DNA from 3 places in the Pseudomonas syringae pv. tagetis genome. Region 2 is predicted to be linked to each of the others. Evidence: predicted binding sites of a transcription regulator. Region 2 holds the regulator's gene; each other region holds the start of a gene.
The links. The regulator FliA, encoded in region 2, starts transcription of late flagellar genes. The targets are predictions, from matches to a motif close to CTAAAGTTTNNNNNNNNNNNGCCGNTAA.
Positions count from the first base shown of each region.

Region 1 (10,630 bases), 1.2 Mb from region 2:
CGACAGCCTGGAACGCACCGACTCGATTCGCTGGATGCACACCCGTCATGAAGAAGTCGCAGCCTTTGCTGCCGGTGCCCAGGCAGCGTCCAGCGGTAAGCTTGCCGTGTGCGCAGGCAGCTGCGGGCCGGGTAACCTGCACCTGATCAACGGTCTGTATGACTGCCACCGCAATCGGGTGCCGGTGCTGGCAATTGCTGCACATATCCCGTCTTCGGAAATCGGCCTGGACTATTTTCAGGAAACTCACCCGCAAGAGTTGTTCAAGGAATGCAGCCACTTCGTCGAGCTGGTCAGCAACCCCGAGCAATTTCCGCGTGTGCTGGAACGAGCCATGCGTGCGGCGATCAGCCAGAAAGGTGTGGCGGTTATCGTCTTGCCAGGCGACGTAGCACTCAGCGAGGCACCTGAAGTTGCCGCGAAATGGATTGAGGCCACGCCGCCCAGCGTTGTCCCGGCAGAAAGCGACCTGCAGTCGATGGCCGATATGCTTAACGACTCAAAGTCCGTAACCCTGTTGTGCGGTGCCGGATGTGCCGGGGCTCACGAGCAGGTCCTCGCGCTGGCCGACACCCTGGGTGCACCGATCGTTCACGCACTGCGCGGCAAACAACACGTCGAGTACGACAATCCGTTCGATGTCGGCATGACTGGCCTGATCGGTTTCAGCTCCGGCTATCACGCCATGCTGTCCTGCGACACGCTGGTGATCCTCGGCAGCAGCTTTCCCTATCGGAATTTTTATCCCGAGAAAGCCGATATCATTCAGATCGACCTCGACCCGACTCAGTTGGGCCGCCGTACGCCGGTAGCGCTGGGACTGGTCGGCGGGGTTCGGGAAACCCTCGAGGCGCTTCAGCCCAAGCTGAAGCCCCACGCAGATCGTCGTTTCCTCGACAAAGCCCTGAAGCACTACGCCAAGGCCCGCGAGGAGCTTGATGAACTGGCAACGCCCACACCAGATGGCACCCCCATTCATCCGCAATACCTCACCCGACTGGTCGACGAACAGGCGGACGCCGATGCGATCTTCACCGTTGATGTCGGCACGCCAACGCTGTGGGCCGCGCGCTACCTGCACATGAATGGCAAGCGCAGTCTGCTTGGTTCGTTCAACCATGGCTCGATGGCCAACGCCTTGCCGCAGGCTTTAGGGGCCAAGGCTGAACATCCGGATCGTCAGGTCATAGCTCTTTGCGGCGACGGCGGCCTGTCCATGTTGCTGGGAGACTTGCTGAGCATTCGTCAGTTGAACCTGCCTATCAAAATGGTGGTGTTCAACAACAGCTCGCTGGGCTTTGTCGACATGGAAATGAAAGCCAGCGGCTATGTGCCGCATGGCACTGACCTGCATGAAACCAATTTCGCCGGTATTGCGCTGGGCGCAGGCATTCTCGGTCTGCGGGTGGAGAATGCCGAAGAGCTTCCGGCAGCGCTGCGCAAGGCGTTCGATCATCCCGGGCCGGTGCTGATCGATGTCGTCACTGCCAAACAGGAGCTGGGCATCCCGCCGAAAATCAAGCTGGCGCAGGCCAAGGGTTTCAGCCTGTACATGATGCGCGCGATCATGAGCGGGCGGGGCAGTGAAGTGCTGGAGCTGGCCAAGACCAACCTGCGTTAATACGTCATAAAGCTTATGAGTTGAATAAAAAAGTTGCAACTTCTATCTGCTGAGATTGTCGCCGCTGTTGCAGGCCACCCTCTCGGTGTCTTTATATTTCTTTTCTCAGGATGACTGCCCAAGGCGGTCATCTCTTTGTGGATCCAAACTACCCGCACCCTCTGCTTTATTGAGTTCGCTATTTGAACTGACAAATTCAAATAGTTGGTAAAGCTTCTCGGCAGACAGCCGAGACAGTGATACGGAAGCAAGGCCGGCTACGGCAGGCTGATTACCCAACAGTCCCTGGCGACAAGAAAACGTCGACGCTACAGAACGTTACGCCCTGGATAGTCTTTATAGAAAAGTCTGCATGTCATGAGGTCTGCAATGCTTAGAAATGCTCCTTTGAGTATGAAACTGCTGCTTATTTTAATGTTTCCCCTGCTGGGCTTTCTTGCCTTTGCAGGTATTTTCGTGGCTGACAAAAGCGAGAACCTCGGTGACATGAGGCGCGCAGTGACAGCCACCAGTGCTGCACAGAAACTGAGCAACGTGGTCACTACCATCCAGCGCGAACGCGGAGCCAGCGGCGTGTTCCTGGGCAGCGGCGGCAAGTCCATGCAAGACAAACTGAAGCTGTTCCGTCAGGAAACCGACAAGGCGATGAGCGAGATGCGTGCTCAAACGACTGACGGTATCCCTGGCCCGGAAAAAGTAAACCATGCATTTGATGACCTGATCGCGCTGCGTCTCAAGGTCGATGCGTTGGCGACCAACAACACTGAATCCGGCACGCGTTTTACTGACATTATCAAAACACTTATCGGGTTCACTTATTCGCTGGAAGCGAGTATCGAGGATCCGGAAATACTGCGCGGCCTGAGTTCGCTCAATCAATTCGTGGACATGAAGGAGCGTGCAGGGCGTGAACGTGTATTGCTCGGTCTGGCGTTTAACCAGAACCGCTTTGACGCGGCGCTGTTATCACGTTTCAGTCGTAACCTGGGAGAGTTCTCCGGTTATTTCGAAGCGTTTCAGCGCTGGTCTCCGGAGGCATTCAAAACCAAGTTGAATGATGTTCTACAACAGCCGGGATCACTTGAAGTCGCCCGTTTGCAACGGCTGGGTTTCGATACACCGTTGGGCGACCCGCTCAACGTCAAGCCGGAAGACTGGTTCAACCTTGCAACCGTGCGTATCGACATGATGGCTCAGGTAGAAGCAGAGCTCGGCCAGAACGTCGTGGGCCTGGCAACAAACGCGCGCAGCTCCGCTCAAAGCAGCCTGTACGTGGCGGTTGCCACTGTCGTCGTGATGCTGATCGTAGTGCTGTGGCTGGCTTCGGTGATCATCCGCAATATCAAGATCGCGGTCGTCGATGTTAACCGTACATTGATGGCACTTTCTACCCGCGACCTGACCGCGCGAACCCGCTATATCGGCAAGGATGAATTTGGCGAGATCTCGCGCAATCTGGACAACATGGCGCAGCAGATCAGCGAGGTTATCAGCGAAATCGGCAGCGCCACGGCGCAAGTAGCCACCGCCGCCGAGCAGTCTTCCGCTGTGGCGTTGCAAACCAGTCAGAACGTGGCGCAACAACGTCAGGGCACTGACCAGGTCGCCACGGCTATCAGCGAGATGAGCGCCACGGTCAAGGATGTCGCGCGCAGCACTACCGACGCTGCCGAGATGTCGCAACGTGTCAACAACAGCACCGTGCAGGGCAAGACCGAAATCGATAACACCATCGGTCTTATTCAGGGGCTTTCGGTGCAGGCTGAAGAGACTTCACGGATCATTGAAGAGCTCAAGGGCGAAAGCAACTCGATCTCCTCGGTGCTCGATGTCATCCGTGGTGTCGCCGACCAGACCAACCTGCTGGCCCTCAACGCAGCCATCGAAGCTGCACGTGCAGGCGAGCAGGGGCGCGGTTTCGCAGTGGTGGCCGATGAAGTGCGCAACCTGGCCAAAAAGACTCAGGACTCTACCGTCAGCATCCAGAAAATGATCGCCAACCTGCAATCCGGCTCCGAACGCGCAGCTGCGTCGATGCAGGAAACCCTGGGCAAGGCGCAGGAGGGTGCCAGCAACGTGGTACGCGCTGGCGAGCTGCTGGAGGAAATCGCCGAAGGCATCGCGACCATCAGCGACCGCAACATCCAGGTCGCTTCGGCCGCTGAAGAGCAAAGCCTGGTGGCTGAAGAGATCCACCGCAACGTGAATGACATCAACTCGCTGGTCATTCAGGTGAGTGCAGGTGCCGAGCAGACTGCCGTGACCAGTCGCGAACTGGCTCGATTGGCAGAACAGCAGCAGGGGCTGGTGGGACGCTTTAAAGTGAGCTGACGGTAAGGGAGTTGTGTTGTGGGAAGGCCTGGAAGCGAAAGCTTTCAGGCTTTTTTATTGCGCGATATGTTCAGGTGGCTGTGACTATTCAGTCAGGTTTCTACGTAACTACCGGTCCCTCATGCAATTATGTAGTGACTAAAAATAATCACTACACAATCGTTGACGTACCCTTTTTCCTTTTGCATTATGCAGCTGTCTCCCCGATCGGGAGCGCTGCAAAAGGTGTGATGAACAGGCTCGGCAAGCCGTCGAGATGTTCCCGGATGTAGGCTGCCCACAAGGCAGATTGATGGAGCTGAACTGGCATTTGTCGTCGATAAGGGCGAGAAGCTGGCGAAATGTCCTCATGATGCTTGTAACGGATCGATTGCCGATCCTGGGCCGGGTCTTTGGGTTTCGTGACTGCTTCTTGTTGTTTTCTCTACGCTGATGCCGTTGTGTAGCGGCTTTTCATCAAGGCTACCTGCATGTCCTTGAGGGCTGGAACTGTAATCGACGACCACTCGACCGTGTTGCGTTGACGAGGCTCCGGCGCATGAACTTGATGTATCAATTTTTGAACAGCCTGCGAGCGAAGGAGCATCAACATGAATATCAACACCCAACCGACTATTGATGAACTGGCTCGTCTGTTTGCCGCGCGCAAGGACACGCTCGACGACCACATTGTATGGATTGCCGAGTCAGGCGAAGTTCGTGTAGATGCCATGTCGCCCTATACCCAAGAGCGTGAGTTCCGTGATGCGCACCCGCACGTGCGGGCATCGCTGAAGATGTTTCGTCGTGGTCAGGGTTATGTCGGCAAAAAGGCCGCTGCCGATCGCGCATTCATGGAGAACACATTGCAGGCGCTGAAAAGCGAATGGCAGAAGGCTCGCCGGCAAGCGCATTCCCAAGTGGCCTGAGCCCGAAGCACCGCAAGTCCTGAAGCCTGTTCCCGATTCTGGTCGGGAACAGGCTTTTTGGTTTTCGGCGCTGAAAGGGTAATGGTCTGATGAGTTGTACAAAGTGTTTTTGGTGGTATAGATTCCGGCCATCAGTCAGCTACTCTGACCTTTCTGATTCTCTCTGCCGCGCGTGCCACGGCAGCGTCTGTACAGTCCTTAACAGAGGTTACCGATGCGCGTGCCACGATGGCTATGGTTGCTGATTGTGCTTAGCGGCAGCGCTTCGGCGGATTGGCGCGAAGCACTGCCCAATGCTCAGGTCGTCGGCGGCGGGGACCTCAGCCTGTTCGGCTTTCGTATCTATACAGCCCGGTTGCTCAGTCCCTCCAGGCCCTTCGTCGCCGATGCCCCGCTGGCCCTCGAGCTGACTTACCATCGCGCCATTGATCGTGAAGATCTGGTCGACGCCAGTATCGATGAGATCAAGCGTATTTCCGGTAATCAGGTGAACGAACGGCAACTGACTGAATGGCGTCAGCAGATGAACCAGTCATTTGTCGACGTCCAGCCGGGCATGAAGATTACCGGTGTCTACCTGCCTGGACGGGAAGCACGTTTCTACGTTGGCGACACGCTTCAGCATGTAGTGCCCGACAGCCAGTTCGCCAAGGCTTTCTTTTCTATCTGGCTTGACCCGAAAACCCGTAACCCCGAGCTTCGTGAACAACTGCTCGGCAGTAAAGGCTCATGACCCGTCAAGGAGGGTGCATGTTGAGAAAGTGGATGTTGATGTTATGTATGGGGCTGATTTTGAGCGGCTGCGGTGGGGTGCCGGTGACCCATTACAGCCAGGAAGCACCGAAACTCGATCTTCGCAAATACTTCACGGGGCGCGTCGAAGCCTGGGGAATGTTCCAGAAGCGCTCTGGCGAGGTCACCAAGCGCTTTACGGTGGTGATTGACGGGCACAGTGAAGGCGAAGTGCTGGTTATGCACGAGGCCTTTAGCTACAGCGATGGGACCAAACAGGTTCGCGAGTGGCGTTTGCGTCCTGACGGTCCGGGACGCTGGAAGGGCACGGCAGGCGATGTCGTCGGTGAGGCTTACGGCGAAGTGGCGGGCAACAGCTTCCACTGGAACTACGTGCTCAGACTGCCGGTGGACGGCACCGAGTATGACGTCAGCCTGGATGACTGGATGTACCTGATCGACGAGCAGACCATGGCCAATCGTTCGTCGATGACCAAGCTGGGTGTCGAAGTAGGGCAGATCACCTTGTTCTTTCGCAAAGCCGGAAAATAAATAGCGCCTCGTGTGAGGCGTTCTTCTTCAGGGCGGCGGTCAGCCGCCCGTCATGTTCATGAAGCGCACGACCTGAACGCCATCGTCATGCGTGAAGTTGTGGCTCCACGGTTTGATCTGCATGGCATCGATGATGGCTTTTTCAAGTTTCTCGGGCTGACCGGGGTTGGCGCGCAGTACCGCTTTCAGGTCCACGGAGTGCTCGTTGCCCAGGCACAGCAGCAATCGGCCTTCGACCGTCAGACGCACACGATTGCAGGTGCCGCAGAAGTTATGGCTGTGCGGGGAGATGAAGCCGATGCGAATGCCCGGCGCTTCGGCCAGACGCCAGTAGCGCGACGGCCCCTGAGTCGAGTCGGTGGAAGGCACCAGCGTGTAACGTTCGGCAATACGTTCGCGAACCTGATCGCTTGAATAGAAGGATTCGGCACGGCTGTGTTCGCTGATGATGCCCAGCGGCATCTCTTCGATGAACGAGACATCGAGGTTACGATCGATGGCAAACGCCAGCAGGTCGTTGATCTCATGGTCGTTGCGACCGTGCATGACCACGCAGTTGAGTTTGGTGTGCACAAAGCCGGCAGCATTGGCCGCATCGATACCGGCAATGACCTTGTGCAGATCGCCCGTGCGGGTCAGTTCGCGGAAACGGTGCGGGTCGAGGCTGTCCAGGCTGATATTCAGACGCGTGACGCCCGCCTCGAACAGCGGCGCGGCCAGTTTTTTCAGCTGCGAGCCATTGGTGGTCATGCACAGTTCACGCAGGCCGGGCAGCGCAGAGATCTTTTCACACAGACCGACGATACCCGAGCGTACCAACGGTTCACCGCCGGTCAGGCGAATTTTGCGCGTGCCCAGCGCCACGAAGCGCTCGGCCACCTGAAGGATTTCCTCCAGTGACAGAATCTGTTGCCGAGGCAGAAACGTCATCTCTTCGGCCATGCAGTACACGCAGCGAAAATCGCACCGGTCGGTAACCGACATGCGCAGATAATCGACTTTACGTGCAAAGCGGTCCATCAGGACGGGTTCTGACATTTCACCTTCTAAATGATCGAGTGGGCTGTATTATCGGGTTTGGAGGACAGCGGGCTACAGGGGTTCAGCTCTTTTCCAGGACTTGGTGTATCAGGCCTGCTTGCAGGCTGGCAAAGTGCCCTTAGCTGTTTTGCATATTAGCTGGCCGCTTTCAGATTTGCACTGATCTGCGGTTTATCGCTTTGCCATGCATCGCTATATGGCGGCCACGCTACCGAGTCGAAATGCCGCAGTCCAATTGCTTGTTCCAATACGCTCATCGAGCTGCTCTATGGCCCTTTGCCGTAACGGGCAATCAATCAGGACTGGCGGCGGTACTGCGCTCATAACGCTCCAGTAAAGGCTGAATACTGATGCCGTGCACCAGGATGCTCAGCGCGACGACCGAGAGAGTCATGCCGATCACAACGTGGCCGACATCGTGCGCCAGGCCGTGCGACAAGGCAAAGCACAGGTAGTAAAGACTGCCGATGCCCCGAATGCCAAACCAGCCCACCAGCGCTTTTTGTCTGACGTTGAGCAGGCGGCGGCTGACCAGCAGCCAGACACTCGCGGGGCGAATGACGCAAAACAATGCCAGCCCCAGGCCAATGGCCCGCCAGTCCCAGTACATCGCCAGCGCTGCACCCAGCAGGGTGATCAGCAACACTTCCATCGCGCGCTCGACGAGACTGCCGAACGCCAGCATGTCGCCCATCATCACGCCGGCGGCCAGCTGCGAACCGCTCATGTCGTCGCCTTGCGCGACAGTGCCCTGTTCCAGGGACGCAGTCATATGCCCGAGGACCGGTTGTGCAACATGCTCAGAGGGCAGTTCAGAACGCGTGACCCTGACTTCGGCCTGACGCAGGCCGAATCCGGCGGCAAACACCGAGAGAAAGCCGAACGCCCCGACACCTTGCGCGACCACATAGGCCAGGGCGATCAGCGCCAGTGCCAGAAAGTCATTGGGCGAGGTGGTGCTGTCGGCGTTCTTGATGCGCAGAAAGATCATCAGATGGCCGACCCCACGGCCCATGCCGTAACCAATCAACAAACCGGCCGGCACCGCCCAGATCAGGTCCTTGATCAGCCATCCCTGGACCCAGTCGCTCATCGCGCCCCCGGAACTGAGGTACAGCAAGGCAAAGATCACGAATGGAAATGCCGTGCCGTCGTTGAGGCCCGCTTCGCCGGACAGGCCGAAGCGCAGGCGGTCCTGATCCTGAGCATTGTTGACCTGAACCATCCCGGCTAGCACCGGGTCGGTCGGCGACAGCATCGCACCGAGCAGCAACGACACGCCCCAGTCCAGGCCGATGATGTAGTGACCTGCCACCGTCACGCCGCCAATGGTCGCCAGCATGACCGGTCCGGCCAGCCAGTAGGCTGAGTGCCAGGCTTTGCCACGCAGGGGCAGGCGCAACTTGATGCCTGTGCCAAACAGGGAAAACAGCACCGCCACTTCGGTCAGACGTTCCAGCCACTCATAGGATTTTTCGAAATCCAGATCGACGATATCCAGGCCCATCGGACCGATGCCAAAACCGAACCCCAGGCATACCGCCGAGGTGGTGACCGGCATCCAGCGCAAATAGGAGGAGGTGAGCGCCAACAGCATCAACAGCACGCCAAGCACGCCCATGCAGACAATAAAACTCATACAGAAAGAACCACCGTTGAATGCGCCCGAAAAAGTGGGCGTAACGGTGGGACTCCCTTGCGCGGTAATAAGTTGAAATAATTTGCCAGGTGGCAATCAACGGGTGACGTTTTGCAGGCGGCGATACCTGTCGAGCTCGCCGCAAACGTCTATCGCTCGATACTGCGGCTCCAGCGCGCGTTCCACTCCGGGCGGATCTGATTGACCTGATCCCAGTCGATGGTTACGGCTGTTTCCAGGTATTTCTCCATGGCCTCGACCTGGGCACGCGTCTTGTCCGTGGTTGGTGTTTTCGGGTTTGACGGGATCTGATCGCCAAACTCCAGCGCAGGTGCCTGTGCTTCCGGCGTCAGCAAATAGGCGGCCAGCTTCTGGGCCAGTTCCGGCTGGCTATTATTGGCGATTGTGCATTCAGCCACGTTCAACACCACACCGCCTTCCTTGGGCGATGCGTACTCCACTGGCACGCCCTTGATCTTCAAGGCGGTCACCTGCGTCGGCGTCAACGGGAACAGCGCGGCTTCGTCGGTCTGGACCATTTCCGAGATCTTTGCCGAGCTGGCGATGTACTCCAGCACGTTCGGGCCGATGGTTTTCGGCCAGGCCTTGAAGCCTGGTTCGACGTCTTTCTCGCTGCCGCCCTGGATCCGGTTGAACATCAGGAAACCATGCAGGCCGAAGGTCGAAGAGGCCAGTGACTGGAACACGACCTTGTCCTTGAAGCGCTTGTCGGCCAGGTCCATCCACGAGGTGGGCGCGTTCCAGCCCTTTTCCTTGAACATTCGCGTGTTGTAGGCAAGGCCGGTTACACCCAGGCTGACGGCGGCGGCCTGCTCCTTGATTTTGGCCTTGGCAGGCAGATCGGCCAGGCTGGCGCTGGGTTGCAGGGGGGCGCACAGGCCCATGGAGATAGCCCGGTACATAATGCCGTCGTCGAGAAACATGACATGCATCTGCGGATTGTCTTTACATGCCTGCACCTTGGCGAGGATATCGGCTGACGTGCCTGGCACGATCACTACCTTGACGTTATTGGCCTTCTCGAAGGCGGGCAACACCTGATCGGCATACAGGCGCTCCATGGTCCCCCCGTTCATGCCAAGGTACAGCGTGGTGTCGGCCTGGGCAGGCATACAAAACAGTGCAGCCGCCAAGGGCAGGCATGACAGGCCGGTGAGGGCGAGACGTTGGGTGTTTTTCATGGGGACGACCTTCCTCTGTGCAATGGGATGATGTTCGTAGCGGATTCGATAGCCTTGAATTGAGCGGTTGCCTGCCGGAAGCGGCCGATGGAAAACGCCTCGAGCGAGATAAGTGATGCGCCGTCGCAAACCCATTCGGCCAGCGCTTCGCCGGCCGCCGGACCGATCTGGAAACCTGCCCCGGCAAAACCGAAGCCGTGCAGCAGGCCCGCTTGGGTGAGGCTCGGACCGAGCACGGGTTCACGGTCCGGCAGATAGCCTTCGGTGCCGCTCCAGGTGCGGATGGCCTGGGCACCGGCAAGTGGCGGGTAGAGTTCGACGGCGTTACGCAGGATGTCCAGTACTGCCGCCTGTCCCGGTCGGGCGCGCGCCGGATCGATGGCAAAACCTTGTCCGCCGCCCAGTACGCAATTGCCGCGCGCTACTTGCCGGGCGTAGATGCCGCCACCTTCGACACCGGTGCTGACGTCCATGAACAGCGGCAACGGTTCTGTCACCAGCATCGCCGGATGTCCTGAATACATAGGCACCGGTTCGTGAAATTGCGCCGCCAGTTCTCCAGCCCACGCCCCGGCGCAGTTGAGCAGCCAGGGAGCTCTCAGGT
Region 1 is NZ_CP092923.1:2,723,574-2,734,203, forward strand. It holds gene poxB (ubiquinone-dependent pyruvate dehydrogenase) at 1-1,621, shown strand, start outside; gene MME58_RS12195 (methyl-accepting chemotaxis protein) at 2,036-3,952, shown strand; gene MME58_RS12200 (hypothetical protein) at 4,543-4,860, shown strand; gene MME58_RS12205 (chalcone isomerase family protein) at 5,075-5,593, shown strand; gene MME58_RS12210 (DUF3833 domain-containing protein) at 5,611-6,144, shown strand; gene moaA (GTP 3',8-cyclase MoaA) at 6,184-7,182, opposite strand; gene MME58_RS12220 (cation:proton antiporter) at 7,478-8,824, opposite strand; gene MME58_RS12225 (ABC transporter substrate-binding protein) at 8,974-10,026, opposite strand; gene MME58_RS12230 (NAD(P)/FAD-dependent oxidoreductase) at 10,023-10,630, opposite strand, start outside.
Region 1: the regulator FliA is predicted to act here: its motif matches at 1,829-1,856, upstream of MME58_RS12195 (methyl-accepting chemotaxis protein).

Region 2 (10,630 bases):
ATCTGCTCTGGAAGAAAGAGAATCAGGTGAAGGTCGAAGCGCTGGCCGAAGTGCAGCGTCAACAGGATCTGCTGCCGTCGCCGACCCGCGTTCAAGACGCCAAGGAACTGGGTTGGGATGACGTGACGCCCATCGATATCATCGGGCTGGAAGTGGGTTATCGCCTGATTCCGCTGGTGGACCGCAATCAGGGTGGTCAGTTGCTGGCGCGTATCAAGGGCGTGCGCAAGAAGCTGTCGCAGGAACTTGGCTTCCTGATGCCGACCGTACACATCCGTGACAACCTCGATCTGGCACCCAGCGCTTATCGCCTGACACTGATGGGTGTGATTCTGGCCGAGGCCGAAATCTACCCGGATCGCGAGCTGGCGATCAACCCCGGTCAAGTCTTCGGGACCCTGAACGGCATCACCGCCAGAGACCCGGCGTTTGGTCTGGAGGCTGTATGGATCGAAATCAGCCAGCGCAGCCAGGCACAGTCGCTGGGGTATACCGTGGTGGATGCCAGCACTGTAGTGGCAACCCACTTGAACCAGATTCTCTATAAGCACTCTCATGAGCTGATTGGTCACGAAGAAGTCCAGCAATTGATGCAATTGCTGGCCAAAAGCTCGCCCAAGCTGGCTGAAGAGCTGGTCCCGGGCGTCCTGTCCCTGTCCTCGCTGCTCAACGTGCTGCAAGCGCTTCTGGCTGAACATGTACCTGTGCGTGATATTCGCAGCATTGCCGAAGCTATCGCCAACAACGCCGGTAAGAGTCAAGATACCGCCGCTTTGGTGGCCGCCGTGCGCGTGGGTCTGAGCCGCGCAATCGTCCAAAGCATTGTAGGGGTTGAGCCGGAGCTGCCTGTTATCACTCTGGAGCCAAGGTTGGAACAGATATTGCTCAATAGTTTGCAGAAGGCTGGTCAGGGTCAGGAAGAAGGCGTTCTTCTTGAGCCAAGCATGGCTGAGAAGCTCCAGCGTTCGTTGATTGAGGCCGCCCAGCGTCAGGAGATGCAAGGGTTGCCGGTAATTCTTCTGGTAGCAGGGCCTGTCCGGGCGATGCTGTCACGATTTGGACGATTGGCTGTACCGAACATGCATGTTCTGGCGTATCAGGAAATTCCGGACAACAAGCAAGTAACCATCGTAGCGACTGTCGGGCCGAACGGCTGAGGTAGTGAGTCATGCAAGTTAAGCGATTTTTCGCCGCCGATATGCGTCAAGCCATGAAACTGGTTCGCGATGAGCTGGGCGCCGAGGCGGCCATCATCGGTAACCGGCGCATTGCCGGTGGCGTAGAGCTGACTGCCGCTCTGGATTACAAGCTGTCCGCCCTCGCACCGCGCGTGCCGAACATGGAGCTTGAAGACGAGCTGCGCAAGACCCAGTCGCGCATCGTCTCCGCTCAGGCCGAATTGAATAACCGCAGCGACAGCGACGCGTCGATCAATCTTCAGCTGTTTTCCGGCAAGCCGGCCAGCGCTGTGGACACGCACATCGAGCCGACGCTCGAAGAGCCGCCGCGTCCATTCGCATATACGCCGCCAGCCGCTGCAGAGCCGGCCGTTGGCCAGCGCGCCTACGACTCGATGCGCTCCGAACTGAATGGCCTGCGCGAGCTGCTGGAAGTCCAGCTCGGCTCCCTGGCCTGGAACCAGCTGCAGGGCAGTCGGCCGCAGCAGGCCAATCTGTGGCGTCGCCTGCAACGTGTCGGTCTGTCCGGCCCGTTGTCGCGCGATCTGCTCTCGATGATTCCGGAGATCGACGAGCCTCGTCAGGCCTGGCGCATGCTGCTGGCCCATCTGGCACGCATGATTGCTGTCCCGGACATCGAGCCGCTCGAAGAGGGTGGAGTGATTGCCATGGTCGGGCCTGCCGGCATGGGCAAGACCACCACGCTGGCCAAGCTGGCGGCGCGTTATGTGTTGAAGTACGGCCCGCAGAACATCGCGCTGGTCAGCATGGACAGCTTCCGCATCGGCGCACAGGAGCAACTCAAGACCCTTGGGCGCATCCTCAACGTGCCGGTCACTCATGTCGATCCTGGTCAGTCTCTGGTCCAGGCGCTGGAACCGCTGTTGCGCAAGCGCGTAGTGCTGATCGACACCGCCGGCCTGCAAGCCAGCGATCCGGCACTGCGCATGCAGCTGGAAAGTCTTGCAGGGCGCGGCATCAAGTCGCGTAACTATCTGGTCCTGGCAACCACCAGCCAGAAGCAGGTTCTGACAGCGGCTTATCACAGTTACAAACGTTGTGGCCTGGCCGGATGCATTCTGACCAAGCTTGATGAAACAGCCAGCCTCGGCGAAGTCCTGAGCCTGGCGATCAGTCATGAATTACCTGTGGCCTACCTTACGGACGGACCACGTATTCCTGATGACCTGCATACCCCGCGTCGTCATCAACTGGTAAGCCGCGCGGTGAGTGTGCAGATGCAGGATGAGCCTAGCGAGGAAGCAATGGCTGATATGTTTGCTGACCTCTATCACACCCCTGGCAAGAGAGTGGGTTAAGTGATGGATATTATTGGAATGTCCCTGCGTCAACGGTCTGCCAGGCAGTGTTCGTTTGTGAACGTGCAGCCCTCGATGTGGTTTCGGTCTACGCAAGACAAGGTAAAGAAATAACATGGGCAGCATGCATCCCGTACAGGTTATCGCGGTGACCGGTGGCAAAGGTGGCGTCGGTAAGACTAACGTGTCAGTGAATCTTTCACTGGCCCTTGCCGAGCTTGGCCGGCGCGTCATGCTGCTGGATGCCGATCTGGGTCTGGCCAATGTCGACGTTCTGCTTGGGCTGACGCCTAAACGTACACTGGCCGATGTGATAGAGGGTCGTTGTGAATTGCGCGACGTTCTGTTGCAGGGGCCAGGTGGGGTTCGTATCGTGCCTGCCGCCTCAGGCACCCAGAGCATGGTGCATCTGTCCCCGGCCCAGCATGCAGGGTTGATCCAGGCGTTCAGCGAGATTGGCGACAACCTCGATGTACTTGTGATCGACACGGCTGCCGGTATCGGTGAATCGGTGGTCAGCTTCGTGCGCGCCGCTCAGGAAGTGTTGCTGGTGGTGTGCGACGAGCCCACGTCGATCACCGATGCCTACGCCCTGATCAAGCTGCTCAATCGCGACTACGGCATGAACCGTTTCCGGGTCCTGGCCAACATGGCGCAGAGCCCTCAGGAAGGGCGCAACCTGTTCGCCAAACTCACCAAAGTAACGGACCGTTTTCTTGATGTTGCGCTGCAGTATGTAGGTGCCGTGCCGTACGACGAGTGCGTGCGCAAGGCCGTGCAGAAGCAGCGCGCCGTCTACGAAGCATTCCCGCGTTCCAAATGTGCACTGGCGTTCAAGGCCATTGCCCAGAAGGTTGATACCTGGCCGTTGCCAGCCAATCCGCGGGGCCATCTCGAGTTCTTCGTTGAGCGACTCGTTCACCAGACCAGTGCAGGGCCTGTGCAATGACTGCGAGCGGCTACCAGATGTACAGCAAGGCTTCCCGTAACTCACAGTACGAGTTGATCGAGCGTTATGCGCCATTGGTCAAGCGTATCGCTTATCATCTGCTGGCGCGCTTGCCGGCCAGTGTGCAGGTCGAGGATCTGATCCAGGCCGGCATGATCGGTCTGCTTGAAGTCTCGACCAAATACGATTCCACCAAGGGTGCGAGTTTCGAGACCTACGCCGGTATTCGCATCCGTGGTGCGATGCTGGATGAAGTGCGCAAAGGGGACTGGGCACCACGCTCGGTGCACCGCAATACCCGCATGGTCAGTGACGCAATTCGGGCAATTGAAGCTAAAACCGGTCGTGATGCTAAAGATCACGAGGTTGCGGCCGAACTCCAGTTGAGTCTCGATGATTATTACGGGATTTTGAACGACACCTTGGGCAGCCGCCTCTTCAGTTTCGACGACCTGCTTCAGGACGGCGATCACGAAGGGCTGCATGAGGATGGCGCAAGCGGTTCGCTTGAGCCGTCGCGCGACCTGGAAGACGAGCGCTTCCAGGCTGCGTTGGCCGATGCAATTGCCAACCTGCCAGAGCGCGAGCGTCTGGTGTTGGCGCTGTACTACGACGAAGAGCTGAACCTCAAGGAAATCGGAGAAGTTCTAGGGGTCAGCGAATCTCGGGTCAGTCAGTTACACAGCCAGTGCGCAGCTCGTTTGCGAGGGCGTTTGGGGGAGTGGCGAGCGCGTTGACAGATGCGGTGCGGCCTGTGGTCGCGCAGTATCTGCATACCGGCTGTGCAGAGCGTTACGTGGTAACAGGATAGACGAGTCAAAAGCCTGTCGGGCAGTGCCCTGATGGGCTTGTTGTTCAGGTCTTTGCCTGTTGTTGTGCCAAGCCCGTCGTCGTTTCGTACAGCCGGGGGTGTGCTGTGCCAGTATTGAGTGAACAGCGTGTTCAGGTGCTGAACGCGTTAAAGACTGCTTGGAGGTCGAATTGGACAAGAACATGAAAATCCTCATCGTTGATGACTTCTCAACGATGCGGCGGATCATCAAGAACCTTTTGCGTGATCTGGGGTTTACCAACACATCGGAAGCGGATGATGGTCTGACCGCATTGCCGATGCTGCAAAGCGGTGCCTTTGACTTTCTGGTGACGGACTGGAACATGCCTGGCATGTCCGGCATCGATCTGCTGCGCGAGGTCCGCAAGGACGATCGCCTCAAAAGCCTTCCCGTGCTGATGGTCACTGCCGAAGCCAAGCGTGAGCAGATCATTGAAGCTGCCCAGGCCGGGGTGAACGGTTATGTAGTCAAGCCATTCACGGCTCAAGCGCTGAAAGAGAAGATCGAAAAGATCTTTGAACGCGTCAATAGCTGATGCATGCCGCGAGGGCGCTATGGATAACAATGATTCGATGGCCGACTTTGAGTCGACCTTAAAAAGACACGCGCAGGAACTCGTCACCAGCCTTGAAAAAGGTCGCTTTGGTGACGCTGTGCAGCTGATCCATGAACTCAACCAGACACGCGACCGCGGCCTTTATCAGGAAGTGGGCAAGCTGACTCGTGAGCTGCACAGTGCAATCGTCAACTTTCACATCGATCCACACATGCCTCAAGCCGAGGAAGTGTCGCAGATCACGGACGCAACCGAGCGCCTGTCGTATGTGGTGAGGCTGACCGAGAATGCGGCCAACCGCACCATGGACCTGGTCGAGGAAAGTACGCCGCTCATGGCCGGTCTCAATTCCGATGCCAAGGCGCTGAGCGATGACTGGGGACGCTTCATGCGCCGCGAAATCGGTGCCGAGGAATTCCGTGAGCTGGCCAAGCGGGTCGATGGCTTCCTGACGCGTACCGAGCAGGAAACCCATAAGGTTTCCGGACACCTCAACGACATTCTGCTTGCCCAGGATTACCAGGACCTTACGGGTCAGGTCATCAAGCGCGTGACGCAACTGGTTACGGAAGTCGAAAGCAATCTGCTCAAACTGGTGCTCATGGCCAGTCATGTCGATCGCTTCGCAGGCATCGAACATGACGAACAATCCATCCTTGCTGAAAAAGATCCTAAAAAACATCTCGCCAAGGGTGAAGGTCCGCAGATTCATGCCGATAAACGTGAAGACGTCGTATCCGGACAGGATGATGTAGACGATCTGCTATCGAGCCTCGGCTTCTAAGGTCTGTTGACGGTTAATTTTAGGGAGCACCCCATGAGCTTCGGCGCCGATGAAGAAATCCTTCAGGATTTTCTGGTAGAGGCCGGCGAAATTCTGGAGCAGTTGTCAGAGCAATTGGTCGAGCTGGAAAGCCGACCGGATGATGCTGATCTGCTCAATGCAATTTTTCGCGGTTTTCACACTGTAAAAGGGGGCGCCGGCTTCCTCCAGCTCCATGAGCTGGTGGAGTGCTGCCACATCGCCGAAAACGTGTTCGACATCCTGCGCAAGGGTGAGCGTCGCGTTGATTCCGAACTGATGGATGTGGTCCTGGAAGCTCTGGACACCGTCAACAGCATGTTCGGTCAGGTACGTGAACGGACTGACGTTACTGCGGCGACGCCAGAACTGCTGGCCGCGCTGTCGCGGCTGGCCGAACCACAATCTGCAGACGAAGTCGCAGCGCCTGAGCCTGAGCCTGAGCCGGCGATTGAAGCTGCCGCGCCGGTAGCCGAGCCAGCGGCCAGCGATGACATTACCGATGATGAGTTCGAGCAACTGCTCGATTCGCTGCACGGCTCCAGTCCAGTGTCTGCGGCTCCATCGGCAGCACCGGCAGCTGCGGTCGCGCCAGCCGGCGATGAAATCACCGATCAGGAATTTGAATCCCTGCTCGATCAGTTGCATGGCAAGGGCAAGTTTGCGGCCGATGCTGTAGCCGCTCCGGTTCCTGCACCCGCTGCTCAGAGTGGCAGTGCAGCGCCAGCCAGCGACGAAATCACCGATGATGAATTCGAAGCACTGCTCGATCAACTGCACGGTAAAGGCTCGTTTGACGCTGCCATAGCCGCTCCTGTGGCTGCTGCACCCGCGGCCGTCGCTGCCAAGGCACCAAGTGTTGCGGCTGCATCGGACGAAATTACCGATCACGAATTCGAAAACCTGCTCGACGAATTGCACGGCAAAGGCAAGTTCGAGCCTGACGCGGTCGTTGCCAAGGCACCGGCTCCGGCAACTGCCGCAGCCGTTTCTCCGCCACCTGCCGCCAAGCCCGCCGCAGCGCCTGCGCCTGCTGCGAAAGCCGAGCCGGCCAAGCCAGCGTCGGCACCTGCCCCTGCGCGTGCTCCTGCCCCTACCGGCGAGAAGCCGGTGGCTACGGAAGCTGAAACCACAGTTCGTGTGGACACTGCCCGACTGGACGAGATCATGAACATGGTCGGCGAACTGGTGCTGGTGCGTAACCGCCTGGTGCGTTTGGGCCTCAACAGCGGCGATGAAGCCATGTCCAAGGCGGTTTCCAACCTGGATGTGGTCACCGCCGACCTGCAGACTGCGGTCATGAAAACCCGCATGCAGCCGATCAAGAAAGTCTTCGGACGCTTCCCGCGTCTGGTTCGTGACCTGGCTCGTCAGCTCAAGAAAGAGATCAATCTGGAACTGGTCGGTGAAGAAACCGACCTCGACAAGAACCTCGTGGAGGCGCTTGCCGACCCGCTGGTCCACTTGGTGCGTAACGCGGTCGACCACGGTATCGAAACGCCGGAAGAGCGCGAAGCCACGGGCAAATCCCGTGGTGGGCGGGTCATCCTTTCGGCAGAGCAGGAAGGCGATCACATCCTGCTGTCGATTTCCGATGACGGCAAGGGCATGGACCCTAATGTATTGCGTTCCATCGCGGTCAAGCGCGGCGTCATGGACAAGGATGCCGCCGACCGGTTGAGTGACACCGATTGCTACAACCTGATCTTTGCACCGGGTTTCTCGACCAAGACCGAGATTTCCGATGTGTCGGGTCGCGGTGTGGGCATGGACGTGGTCAAAACCAAGATTTCCCAGCTCAACGGCTCTATCAATATCTATTCGACCAAGGGCCAGGGTTCGAAGATCGTCATCAAGGTCCCTCTGACCCTGGCGATCATGCCTACCCTGATGGTGATGCTGGGCAACCAGGCCTTCGCCTTCCCGCTGGTCAACGTCAACGAAATCTTCCACTTGGACCTGTCGACCACCAACGTGGTAGATGGTCAGGAAGTCGTGATCGTACGTGACAAGGCCTTGCCGCTGTTCTACCTGAAGCGCTGGCTGGTCAGTTCGGCGGCTCATGAAGAACAGCGAGAAGGGCACGTCGTGATCCTGACGGTCGGCACCCAGCGCATCGGCTTCGTTGTCGATCAACTGGTTGGCCAGGAAGAAGTGGTTATCAAACCGCTGGGCAAGATGCTGCAAGGTACGCCGGGCATGTCGGGCGCCACCATCACCGGTGACGGTCGCATCGCCTTGATTCTCGATGTACCCAGCATGCTCAAGCGTTACGCCGCACGGCGTATTTGAATCCGGGGTTGCGGGCAGCCTGGCTGCCTGCAACACCTATTGGAGTGTTTATGGCAGTCAAGGTCCTGGTGGTGGATGATTCCGGTTTTTTCCGCCGCCGCGTTACGGAAATTCTTTCTTCGGACCCCAACATTGTAGTTGTCGGCACCGCCACCAACGGCAAGGAAGCGATTGAGCAAGCGCTGGCGCTCAAACCTGACGTCATCACCATGGACTACGAAATGCCGATGATGGATGGCATTACGGCAGTTCGCCATATCATGCAGCGTATCCCGACCCCGGTCTTGATGTTCTCGTCACTCACGCACGAAGGTGCACGTGTGACGCTGGACGCGCTTGACGCCGGTGCAGTGGATTTTCTGCCCAAGAATTTCGAAGATATTTCGCGCAACCCGCAGAAGGTCAAACAACTGCTGTGCGAGAAAATCAACAGTATTTCGCGCAGTAACCGTCGCTCCAGCGGGTTTGGTACGACCAGCGCTGCGCCGGCTGCTGCGCCGTCGCCGACGCTCCCTGGCCGTGCAACTGCGCCAGCCGCTGCGCCTGTCCGTGCCGTGCCAGCGCGCAGTCCAGCGCCTGCCACGCCTGCTCACCATGCACCGGCGCACCCGAGTACGTCAGGCACGCCCAAGCGCAAGGCCTACAAGCTGGTGGCTATCGGTACCTCGACGGGCGGCCCGGTTGCGCTGCAACGTGTGCTGACCCAGTTGCCAGCCAGCTTTCCGGCGCCGCTGGTGTTGATTCAACACATGCCCGCGGCCTTCACCAAGGCTTTTGCCGAGCGTCTCGACAAGTTGTGCAAGATCAGCGTCAAGGAAGCGGAGGACGGTGACGTTCTGCGCCCGGGCCTTGCCTTGCTGGCACCAGGCGGCAAGCAGATGATGGTTGACGCGCGTGGCACGGTGAAGATTCTGCCGGGTGATGAGCGCCTGAACTACAAGCCGTGCGTAGACATCACCTTCGGCTCTGCTGCCAAGTCCTATGGCGACAAGGTGCTTTCGGTCGTATTGACCGGCATGGGCGCCGACGGTCGCGAGGGCGCTCGCCTGCTCAAGCAGGTCGGCAGTACGGTGTGGGCGCAGGACGAAGCGAGCTGCGTGATTTATGGCATGCCGATGGCAATCGTCAAGGCTGAGCTTGCAGACGCGATCTACAGTCTCGACGACATCGGTCGGCACCTGGTAGAGGCCTGTCTCTGATGGATGTACTGAGTCTTATCGGCCTGATCCTGGCGTTTGTCGCGATCATTGGCGGCAATTTTCTTGAAGGCGGACACCTCGGTGCGTTGCTCAATGGCCCGGCAGCCCTGATTGTATTGGGCGGCACACTGGGTGCGTCGCTGTTGCAGTCACCGATGAGCGCATTCATGCGCGCCATGAAAATCATCCGCTGGATCATTTTTCCTCCTCGTATCGATCTGCCCGGCGGTGTCGACCGGGTGATCGGCTGGAGCATGACGGCGCGCAAGGAGGGCTTGCTCGGCCTGGAGACGGTCGCCGATTCCGAGCCCGACAGCTATGCCCGCAAAGGCTTGCAACTGTTGGTCGATGGTGCCGAGCCCGCAGCGATCCGCAGCATTCTCGAAGTGGATTTCATCACTCAGGAGACCCGCGATATCCAGGCTGCCAAGGTATTTGAAAGCATGGGCGGCTACGCGCCGACCGTAGGCATCATCGGTGCGGTGATGGGTCTGATTCATGTCATGGGCAACCTGGCTGACCCCAGCCAGTTGGGTAGCGGCATTGCGGTGGCCTTTGTCGCCACCATCTACGGTGTCGCTACGGCCAACCTGATCCTGTTGCCAGTGGCCAACAAGCTCAAGGCGATTGCCCACCGTCAGTCACGTTATCGCGAAATGTTGCTCGAGGGTCTGTTGTCCATCGCCGAGGGTGAAAACCCGCGCTCCATCGAACTCAAGCTGCAAGGCTTCATGGAGTAACAGTGCATGGCTCGTCGACGTCAGGCCGAAGAACACGAAAATCATGAACGCTGGCTGGTGTCGTATGCCGACTTCATTACCCTGCTGTTCGCCTTTTTCGTGGTGATGTACTCGATTTCCTCGGTCAACGAAGGCAAGTACAAGATTCTGTCCCAGGCGCTGGTTGGCGTTTTCAACGACACCGAGCGGACCATGAAGCCGATCCCGATCGGTGAACAGCGCCCGCTCTCGGTCAAGCCTGCCGAACCGTTGGTCAAGGACAGCGAGCAGACTGACGCAGGTATCGGCCAGGCCTCTGATGATCCGTTACAGACCATCGCCCAGGACGTGCGCGATGCGTTCGGCGATCTGATCAAGTCCGATCAGATGACTGTGCGTGGCAACGAGTTATGGATCGAGATCGAGCTCAATTCCAGTCTGCTGTTCGTCAGCGGTGACGCCATACCCAGCGACAAGGCCTTCAACATCATCGAAAAGGTCTCCGGAATCGTCAAACGCTTCGACAACCCGATTCATGTCGAGGGCTTTACTGACGATCAGCCGATCAGCACTGCACAGTTTCCGACCAATTGGGAGTTATCTTCGGCTCGTTCCGCCAGCATTGTGCGCATGCTGGCCATGGACGGCGTCAACCCCGCACGTCTCGCCTCAGTGGGTTACGGTGAGTTTCAGCCGATTGCGCCCAACACCACTGCTGCCGGACGCGCAAAGAACCGCCGTGTGGTGCTGGTTATTTCGCGAAATCTGGATGTACGCCGAAGC
Region 2 is NZ_CP092923.1:3,966,723-3,977,352, reverse strand. It holds gene flhA (flagellar biosynthesis protein FlhA) at 1-1,157, shown strand, start outside; gene flhF (flagellar biosynthesis GTPase FlhF) at 1,169-2,497, shown strand; gene fleN (flagellar synthesis regulator FleN) at 2,613-3,446, shown strand; gene fliA (RNA polymerase sigma factor FliA) at 3,443-4,183, shown strand; gene MME58_RS17600 (chemotaxis response regulator CheY) at 4,440-4,814, shown strand; gene MME58_RS17595 (protein phosphatase CheZ) at 4,834-5,619, shown strand; gene MME58_RS17590 (chemotaxis protein CheA) at 5,653-7,929, shown strand; gene MME58_RS17585 (protein-glutamate methylesterase/protein-glutamine glutaminase) at 7,980-9,128, shown strand; gene MME58_RS17580 (flagellar motor protein) at 9,128-9,868, shown strand; gene motD (flagellar motor protein MotD) at 9,875-10,630, shown strand, end outside.

Region 3 (10,630 bases), 2.6 Mb from region 2:
AGACTGAGGATGTCGTTTGACACCAACAGTTCGGTGGCCGAGGTGGCGGTCTGGGTCGTCAGGGCCTGCCCCAGCGCATCAGCCTGTTCATGCATGGCCTGCTTGAATTGCAGGCCCATGACACCGGCATAGATCACCAGCGCCAAAGCGACCAGGATCACGTTATGGCTGGCAATGCGCAAAGCGATCGGTACACGGCGATGACGCAGGGCACGAAAGATGAGCAGGAAGAAATTATCGGTTTTAACGGGCGTGGGCCGGTTCACAGAGCACGGCTCTTTCGGTGAAGTTGTCGCGCAGTATAACGAGCGACCCAGTGGCGGCAAAGCGCTGCCTGTGCCCGGTGGTCACTGAATGTGGTTAGAATGCGGTTTTTTTCCACTGCGGGGGTGCGCCTTGCGCGAAATCGTCCTGATTAACATCACTGGTGTCGACCGTCCCGGTCTCACTGCGGCCATTACCGGCGTCCTCGCCCAGGGTGGCGTGAACATTCTCGATATTGGTCAGGCGGTGATCCACGACACCCTGTCGTTCGGCATACTGGTCGAGATTCCGGATACCGTGCAGGGTTCTTCCGTGCTCAAGGAAATCCTGTTTACCGCCTACAAGCTGGATCAGCAGGTCCGTTTCACGGCAGTGTCCGAAACCGATTATCAGGACTGGGTCGAAGGCCAGGGCAAGGCCCGTCATATCGTCACGCTGCTGACCCGCAAGGTCACGGCTGAGCAGTTGCAGTGCGTCAGCGCCATTACCGCCAGGTACGGCCTGAACATCGACCAGATCGATCGTCTGTCCGGGCGCATGCCGCTCGACACTCCTGCCGATAAAGGCAAGGGCTGCATCGAGTTCACTGTGCGCGGCGAGCCTGCCGATCCGAAAGCCATGCAGGCCGAATTTCTTGCTGTCGCGCAGGAGTTGAACGTCGATATCGCGTTCCAGCAGGATTCGCTGTTCCGGCGCAATCGACGTCTGGCCGTGTTCGACATGGACTCGACGCTCATTGAGGCCGAAGTGATCGATGAGCTGGCCAAGGCTGCGGGTGTTGGCGAGCAGGTTTCCGAGATCACCGAGCGTGCAATGCGCGGCGAGCTGGATTTCAGCGAAAGTTTCAAGGAGCGCCTTGCACTGCTCAAGGGCCTGGACGTCAGCGTACTGGATGAAATCGGTGCCTCACTGCGGTTGACCGAAGGCGCAGAAACACTGTTCTCTGAGCTCAAGCGCCTGGGTTACAAAACGGCGATTCTTTCGGGTGGCTTCACTTACTTCGCCAAGCAGTTGCAGGCAAAGCTGGGTATCGATTACGTGTTCGCCAACGAGCTGGAAGTGGTCGATGGCAAAGTCACCGGTGTTGCCGTCGAGCCCATCGTCAATGCGCAGCGCAAGGCGGATCTACTGCGTGAGCTGGCGCACAAGGAAGGCTTGAGTCTGGAGCAGACTATCGCGGTCGGCGACGGTGCCAATGACCTGCCAATGCTGGCAATTGCGGGCCTGGGTGTCGCCTTCCGCGCCAAGCCGTTGGTCAAACAGTCGGCCAGACAGGCAATCTCGACACTGGGACTGGATGGCGTTCTGTACCTGCTGGGCTTTCGCGATCGCGAAGCAAAGCGCTGAGGCTCTGCCGTTGTAATCTCGCCAAGGGTGTGTCGACGGCTACAGCGTGCCCCAGAGCGAGTCGAATTCCTGTCCCGGCTTCGCTTTTTCGCTTTCGGCCGCTTTCGGGGCGTCGTATATCTGGTACTCGAACTGATTGTAACTGGCGCTGCTGATGCGCCGGTTGCTCAGTGAGGCGCGGCGCTCTTCGCCCCCGACGTTGATCATTACCTTGTTGCCTTCCTGAAAGGGCAGGCGCGGTGCGAGCACGGTCGGCGGCTTCTCCATGGCGCGTACTTCCGGGAGCATCAGGGTACGCAGGTACTGGCTGTTCTGTTGTTCGCGGATCAGTTGCATACCGCATGGCTGGGCAAAAGGGGCAATCAGTTCGATGCCCATCTGTGTGCCGCCGCTACGCACCTGCCGGACCCAGCGCACAATCGCAATGCTCCAGCCTTGGCCCGAGTCGTCCTGAATCCCCACCAGTTCGCCAGCCTGTAACTGCTGAGGCACTTCCTTCTGCCACGCCAGGCAGTAGCCGCCCGGACTGTGGTTGACAATATTCAGGTCAAAGGTCGGAAACGTATGCTGACCGTTGGAAAGCGAGTCGTTATCGCCATCGTTCTTGGGGTACTCGATTTCTTCGTAAGGCAGCAGGACGGATGAAGACTTGCCGCGCTGCGTGTCGAAGGCCGACGCCCAAGGGTCGTCCTCGTCATCGTTGGCGATCTTCAGCGAAAAGTTCGCCGCACTGCTCGTGCTGTTCAATTGCAGGAGCTCGCTGAACGACTTCTGCCCGGCTACGTAAAAATGCAGCGCGCTCATGCCGATGCACAGCTTCAGCGTGCCCTGACCTGCGGTGCGTTGAAAGGTCCGCTCGGCCACATCGCCCCAGGCGGCGGCCAGATGTTGCAGCAGGTCGGTATTTATACCGGTCGGGATCAGCAGCCTGGAAGGGCTGCGCTGGTCATCCGGTAGAGCCAGATACTGATTGATCGCCTCCGCCAGCGAGTGGGTGTTGATGCCCAGCAGCCGTGATGACTGTTCGTCGCTGAACAGGGTGCTATACAGCGGCGGTTTGTCGACAGTCGGGTCCAGAGCAAACAGGCTGTGCTCACCGGCAGGCGATTGCAGCCTGACCAGCGGGCTCCAGGCCTCAAGCGCATCGGCCAGTTTGCCGATGTTCAACTGGCGCATCTGATTGCAGCGCGAACAGCCCATAAGCAGCGCGATCACATACGTTTGTTCCACGCTCAACGCCTTGGTGTGATGAGCCAGCGGCTCATCGACCGGTGTGTTGTGCAGTTGGTACTGACGGGCAATCTGGTAGATCTGGTGCAGTTCAAGCCACAGGCCTTCCTGAACCGGACAGTAGAGCTGGTTGGCGCGGATCAGTGGTCCGTTGAGCCCGTGCAGTGCTCGTTGCAGTGCGGTACTGAAGAGCCCGGCCTGATCTTTGGTGTAGCGTGCCGCTACCTGCTGAATGATCTGTTTGTAACCGGTTGCCAGATGGTTTTGCAGGGCCTGGCAGAGATTGGCGACCTTGCGTGGCCGCTCGTCCAGCACAATGGCCTGATTGAGAAAATGACGTTCGAGGTGTTTGCAGACGAAGTACACCTCGGGCCGTAGCAATTCAAGCAGCTGCAGGCGGTTTTCGCTCGGGGTGATCAGTTGGCTCAGCTCGGTCAGCCCCTGATAGAGCTGGCGCGCCATTTCTCCGAGGTTTGCCTTGGGCAGCCTGGAAATCCAGCGTTTGAGATCGCGAGGGTTGGCTTCACAGAATGTCAGGCTCGACTGTGCTGGCGTGGGGGCACGCAACAGCAGAGGGAGGCTAAAATTACTCATGTGACAGGCAAACTCCAACAACTCACAGGCCCGGACGGTAGCTTTAAATGGGGGCTGACGCCACCACGCACTGGCGATGTGTCGAGCATGCGCCCATGAAAGTGCGAAGTATCCTACAGCACCGATCAGGCGACTTTACCAGTATCGGCATCATGACGCAGTAAATATGGCCTGAGGCCAGTACCGTTCGGTACACGCTGCAAGAGCGCCACCGATTTATCGAGCGCTCATGCTGCGTGAGTTCAGAACATGATTATGCCTGCGTCGGAACTGCCAGTGCCTGGCCCATCTGGACCTTGGAGCCAGCAGTCAGTTGCTCGGCCCACTTCACCTGATTTGGCCCAAACAGCACAATGGCGGTAGAACCCAGTTTGAAGCGGCCCATCTCGGCACCTTTTTCCAGATGAATCGGTGCGCGTGCCGCCTCATCGTAGCTGAAAGTTTTCAGTTCACGCTTGGGCGGCGTGACCAGCCCTGCCCATACCGTTTCAACCGATGCCACGATCATTGCGCCGACCAGTACCACGGCCATAGGCCCGCGCTCGGTGTCGAACAGGCAGACCACTCGCTCGTTGCGGGCGAACAGCTCGGGCACGTGTTCAGCGGTGGTCTGATTGACCGAAAAGATGCGTCCCGGTACGTAGACCATTTCGCGCAGCGTGCCGGCCAGCGGCATATGCACACGGTGATAGTCCTTCGGCGACAGGTAGACCGTGGCGAACTCGCCACCCATGAAGGGGGCCGACAACTTGGGGTCGCCGCCCAGCAGTTCAAGCACGCTGAAGCTGTGACCCTTGGCCTGGAAGATCCGGCCGTGGTCGATGGAGCCCAACTGGCTGATGGCGCCGTCGGCTGGCGAAAGAATTGCACCCGGTGTCGTGTCCAGCGGACGGGCGTCGGCTTTCAGCGCACGGGTGAAAAACGCGTTGAAATGCTCGTAGGACGTCAGGTCTTCGACCAGTGCCTGCGACATGTCCACCTGATAACGACGAGCGAACCATGCGGTAAAGGCATTTTTGAACCAGCGTACGCGGCATTCGGCAACGCAGCCTGCCAGTCGGGACAGCAGGTGGTGCGGCAGCAGGTACTGACTGAGGATGAACAGACGGTCTTTCATTGAAGGTCCTGAAGATGAGTGTCCTGAATGTTTCTGAGAGGTCCGGCCCGGCTCGGCAGGACGGGCAGGTTCGATGGTTTCGGCTGGCTGGACAGGCGCTGCAGGCTCGATGATTGCAGCCGGTTCAGCGGGGGCGGGGGCCGCTTTTGGGCCTTCCACTGGTGTGTCCGGATGATTGCCCCACTCGCCCCACGAACCGGCATAAGCCTTGACCCGTGGATAGCCCAGTGCTTTTGCCACCAGATAAGTGAAGCCCGAGCGGTGGTGAGTCTGGCAATGGGTGATGACTTCCTTGTCAGGCGTAATGCCCAGCTCGCGAAGAATCTCCGGCATGTCCTGACGAATGCGCAGGTTGCGCGCCTTATCCATACCCGCCGTCCATTCAAAGTTGACTGCGCCGGGGATGTGTCCGCCCTTGGCCGCCACTACTTTTTCGCCCGAATACTCGGTCGGCCCACGAGCGTCCCAGATCGCCAGGTCGGCAGCGCCCAGACGGCTTTGCAGGTATTCACGCGTGGCGGTAGGTTCATCGTGCAGTGTCAGCGCGACCGGGCCGCCTGCAATGGGCGCTGCGTCACTGCTCAGCGGCAGGGATTGCGCCTCCCAGGCCAGCAGACCGCCGTCCAGGTAGTGATAGTGTGTGTGACCGATGACATCCAGCAACCAGATGAAACGACCCGCCCAGCCGCCGCCTTCGTCATCGTAGACGACATAGACGGCATCGGGGTTATGGCCCAGCTCGCCGAATAGTTGCTCCAGGTCGGCCTTGTCAGGCAGCAGGCCGGGCGCAGGGGGCTTGCCCAGTTGCGTGCGTTTCGGATCGACAAAGCGGGCGCCGCGAATGTGCCCGGCTTCGTAGCGAGCGCTGCTGGTCAGGTCCACGAGGATCAGTTCCGGGGCGTCTAGACGCTCAAGCAGATCGTTGGGTTCGATGACCAGCGACAAGCCAGTGAATGCGGACATTTGCAGCCTCCGATGAAAGAAAAGAGGCGAATTGTACGCCAGGCCTTACGCTTTGCGATGACTAAAGATGCCAAGTGCCCGTTCAATACATTGCGCGGTTTTTCCGAATGCCTGGACGGAAATTTCCGACAAGGCCCCGCCGCCCTGGTCGGCGACCACCAGCAGCATGACTTTGCCGTTGTTGCTCAGCGAACGAATCAGCCAGTGCTGGCCGTTGAACAGGGTTTTCAGCGGCGCGGGCAGCAGGGCTGCAAACTGCGCGCTGTTGGCGGGCGTCATGCGCAATTGCGTGGGCTGTGTCAGCAGGCGTTGCAGCACGGTGCTCTCCTTGATGAACAACTGCAGGGCGGCAGTTTCCGGCGGCAGCCCGGCGACCTGATTGACGCGCAGCACGGTCGCGGTCTTGTCGAGCATCAGCAGCATGACCCGCTCCATGCCGCACGACATGAATACGTCGCGAGCCGCGGTGGTCAAGTGCATGGCGTTGATAAACGGGCTGGGCTCCTGCAGCAACTCGGCGCACTGCTTGCGCCACAGTTGCAGGGCGTCGGCCGATGGTGGTGGCGCAGGTTCGTTATCGCGTCTTACACGTCGTGCATCCCAGGGCCAGATCAGTGATTCGGCCGGGTGCCAGAGGTCTTTTTCCGCATGAATGCGTGCGCTGCTGGCGGCATTCTGATGCGCCTGTTGCTGCACTTCGCTGACCGACTGTTGCAGGTACAGACTGGTCAGCCGCTCCCAGCGCAGGCAGTGCGGGCTGTTCCAGGCATGCTGCGCCGCCAGTGCCAGGCCATTGCCGAGCAAAACGGTATTGGCTGGCTGGTTCAGCCAGCGTCGCAGATTGGGGTCGGCATCCATGAGTTGTTGCTGCTGCAACGGGGTGTGTTCTTCCCGGGCGATGCGCAGCACTTTGGCCAGATCGCGTCGCTCGTTGATCAGCAGTTTATAGCCGCGAGTGACCCAGATCGGCAGACGCCAGAACTCGGCGAGCGCCAGACACAGTTCCAGCAGATTGACGCCGAACAGCTCCTTTTCGACAGCAAGGCTGGAATGGCCCTTGTGGATAACCCGCAATTCCAGCTCTTCGAGCAGTTTCGGGTAGGCCAGCGCCATCGGCCAGAGTGGCGAAAGGAACAGCAGACTGCCCATATGAATGTCTTGCCAGAGTCGCGCCAGGCGGCTGGCAAACAGGCCGTTGGCCTGTTGCGTGGCATGCTGGCTGACCAGAATCAGCTGGCGGTAGGCTGCCGGAATGTCCTCGGGCGGCTTGGCCGGCAAGCGACCCAGTAGGGTTTCGGTGCGCGCCAGGCCCAGGCGGTTGATGGCAATCTCAAGGCTCTCGGCCTGCTCGGTCAGGCCATGGGTGTGGTGATTGGCCTCGCGCATCACACTCAGTACCAGCGCAGGACTTTCCTGCATCATTTCAGCGATTTCACGCAGTGAACGGCGACTGTCGTTCAGTGCCGCACGAACATGGCCATGATTGACGGCAGGGACCGGCAACGCGATGCCGTCAAGCAGTTTGACCCAGGCATCCAGCGTCTTCGGAACGAGGTGATGTGCTGCGTGTGCTGTCGGCATTCGAGGGCCTGTGCGGCTGATTATCTGAGCTGGGAGACCGCCAGCGTGCGGGGCGCTGAGGCTATTTTCCTCCTTTTATGAAGGAGGATAAATGGGTTTTTCACAAGAACCGGCTATAGTCTGGCCCAGTTAGGCCGATAAGGAGAAGAAGAGATTCAAGAACTTCCGGACTGTCCCTGAACCCGACTCAGTAAAGTATTTTCTCCTATGGCTAAAATTATCGGCATCATTGTCGTTATCGCGAGCGTCCTCGGCGGATATGTGCTGTCCCATGGCAAGATCATGGCGCTGTTCCAGCCCTACGAGGTCTTGATTATCGGCGGTGCTGCGCTGGGCGCGTTCCTCCAGGCCAACCCTGGCTACATGACCATGCACGTGTTCAAGAAGTCGCTGAAGATGTTCGGTACGCGCTTCACACATGCCTATTACCTTGAAGTGCTGGGGCTGGTGTACGAAATCCTCAACAAGAGCCGTCGTGAAGGCATGATGGCGATCGAAGGGGATATCGAAGACGCCGCTTCCAGCCCGATCTTCGCCAAATACCCCGGTGTCCTGAAAGATGAGCGCATGACTGCGTACATCTGCGACTACCTGCGCATCATGTCGTCCGGCAACATGGCCCCGCATGAGCTGGAAGGCCTGTTCGACATGGAACTGCTGAGCATGAAAGAAGAGCTCGAGCATCCCTCCCACGCTATTACCGGTATCGCCGACGGCATGCCTGGCTTCGGTATCGTGGCAGCGGTTCTGGGTATCGTCGTGACCATGGCGTCGCTGGGGTCGGGCGACAAGGCTGCGATCGGTATGCACGTAGGTGCTGCGCTGGTCGGTACATTCTTCGGTATTCTTGCGGCGTACGGCTTCTTCGGTCCTCTGGCCACCTGCCTTGCGCATGATGCCAAGGAAGAAATGAACGTCTACGAGAGCATCAAGGCGTCTCTGGTGGCTTCGGCGTCCGGCATGCCGCCCTCGCTGGCCGTCGAATTTGGCCGCAAGGTTCTCTACCCGCTGCATCGCCCCAGCTTCAGTGAGCTGGAACAAGCGGTTCGCGGTCGCTAAGTCATGGAAAATAATCAGCCGATTATCATCAAGCGCGTAAAGCGCTTTGGTGGCGGACATCACGGCGGTGCCTGGAAAATCGCATTTGCCGACTTCGCAACGGCAATGATGGCGTTCTTTCTGGTGCTGTGGCTGATGTCGTCCGCCACGCCGGAACAGTTGCTCGCGGTGGCCGGTTACTTCAAGGACCCGGTGGGCTTTTCTGACAGCGGGTCGCCTTATGTCATCGATCTGGGCGGTTCGCCGGAGATGTCGCCAAATCAGACACTGAACCCTGAGGTCAAGACCACTCCTTCACCTGACACCGTGCCGATCGAGGCAGAAACCTCGGAGACCAAGGCCGAATCGGTGGAGCAGGAACGTCTGGAGATGCTCCTGCAGGAGTTGCAGAACAAGGTCGAGGAAAACCCGCAACTGCAGAAATTCAAGGACCAGATTCTGTTCGAGATCACCCAGGACGGCTTGCGCATCCAGATCATGGACGCCGACAACCGGCCGATGTTCGACTCGGGCAGTGCGCGGCTGAAACCCTATTTCGAAGACATCCTGCTGGCGATGGCTGACACCATCAAAAGTGTGCCGAACAAGATCAGCATCAGTGGTCATACCGACGCGACACCTTTTGTAGGCAACGGCGGGTTCGGTAACTGGGAACTGTCGGCCAACCGCGCAAACGCTGCCCGTCGTGCGCTGGTCGCCGGTACTTATCCGGATTCTCAGGTGGCCAGGGTGGTGGGGTATGCCTCGTCGGCTCTTTATGATCACGAGAACCCGACCAATCCGGTCAACCGCCGCATCGATATCGTGGTCCTGACCAAAAAGGCCCAGCAGCGTATCGAGGGCGACCAGAACTCCGGCGCCGCGCCGCCAGCCAAGTCTGCGCCTGCTGCTCCCGCTGCTCCCGCTGCTCCCGCTGCTCCAGGGGCTTCGACTGCTGCACCCGTCGATCCGCAGGCCTACGCGCAGCCTCACGAGATACGGCAAAAGCTGAACATCTTTGATGAGGGCAAGCTGCGCGTCGAGCCGGCCCAGAACTAAGCCGCACGCATGCAAAAACGCCGCGATCATCGCGGCGTTTTTGTATGCGGCGTTTCAGTGTTCAATAGCTGTCTTGCGGCAGGCTGGCAATGATCGAGCGATAGCTGTTCATGCGCTGCTGCTGCACACGGCCGTCTTCAAGCCCCTTGAGCAGAGCGCAGCCCGGTTCGCGGTCATGCTTGCAGTCACGAAAGCGACATGTACCGAGCAGGTCGTTGAACTCGATGAAACCGGCTTCCACGTCTGCACGGCTGACATGCCCCAGGCCGAATTCACGGATGCCCGGGGAGTCGATCAGGTCGCCGCCACGCGGAAAGTGGAACAGGCGCGCGGTGGTCGTGGTGTGTGTGCCCTGACCCGAGACTTCGGACAGCGGACCGACGCGTGTGTCCGTCTCCGGCAGCAGGCTGTTGACCAGCGAAGACTTGCCGACGCCGGACTGTCCAACGAACACGCTGATGTGGCCGTCAAGCTGGCTTTGCAGGGTCTGCATGCCGTCACCATGATGCGCCGACACTTCCAGCACCGGGTAACCCAGCGTGCGGTAGACCGCCAGCAGCGCGTTGAGCGCGGGGGCATTCTGCTCGTCGATCAGGTCGGCCTTGTTGAGCAATAGCAGCGGACGAATCCCTGCATGCTCGGCCGCAACCAGATAACGGTCGATGAGGTTGGCATGCGGCTCGGGCATGGGGGCGAACACGATCACGATCAAATCGACGTTGGCTGCCACAGGTTTGAGCTGGCCACGGGAGTCCGGGCGGCGCAGCTCGGTGGTGCGAGGCAGTTGCGCGACAATGACGCCGATGCCCTGATTGCCGGCGCGCCATACGACGCGATCGCCGGTGACCAGCGCAGGTAGATTGGCGCGCAAATGGCAGCGAAATACCTGACCGCTCGTGTCGCCTTCCTGAGCCTCGACCTCGACTTGCACACCGAAGTGAGCAATCACCAGGCCGGTCTGCTCGGGACCGAGATCGCCGCCTTCGAGCGTTTCAAGCGTAGCGGACTCGCGTTTTGCTGCGCGGGCAGCACGCTCGCCCTGAATTTTTTCGATGCGCCAGTTCTGACGACGATTGAGTTGGCGTTTGGCCATGGGTGTTCCGATGTGATGTAACCGATGAATTAGGCAGTACGATTGATCGGCAAGAGTCTAGCACGGCAGGGTGAGCTAAACTGCGCGCCTACGCTGAGGAGTCGACACATGCAGAACAAGCAGAACCTGATCTGGATCGATCTGGAAATGACCGGTCTGGACCCTGATACCGATGTCATTATCGAAATGGCCACGATCATCACCGACAGTGAGCTGAACACCTTGGCCGAAGGCCCGGTGATTGCCGTGCATCAGAGCGATGAGACACTGGCCGCCATGGACGAGTGGAACACTCGCCAGCACGGTGGTTCGGGCCTGACGCAGCGAGTCCGCGAAAGCACCGT
Region 3 is NZ_CP092923.1:560,743-571,372, forward strand. It holds gene MME58_RS02420 (HAMP domain-containing protein) at 1-266, opposite strand, end outside; gene serB (phosphoserine phosphatase SerB) at 397-1,611, shown strand; gene MME58_RS02430 (hypothetical protein) at 1,651-3,435, opposite strand; gene asd (archaetidylserine decarboxylase) at 3,689-4,552, opposite strand; partial or broken gene MME58_RS02440 (rhodanese-like domain-containing protein) at 4,706-5,515, opposite strand; gene MME58_RS02445 (HDOD domain-containing protein) at 5,561-7,096, opposite strand; gene motA (flagellar motor stator protein MotA) at 7,304-8,155, shown strand; gene motB (flagellar motor protein MotB) at 8,159-9,193, shown strand; gene rsgA (small ribosomal subunit biogenesis GTPase RsgA) at 9,255-10,286, opposite strand; gene orn (oligoribonuclease) at 10,395-10,630, shown strand, end outside.
Region 3: the regulator FliA is predicted to act here: its motif matches at 7,210-7,237, upstream of motA (flagellar motor stator protein MotA).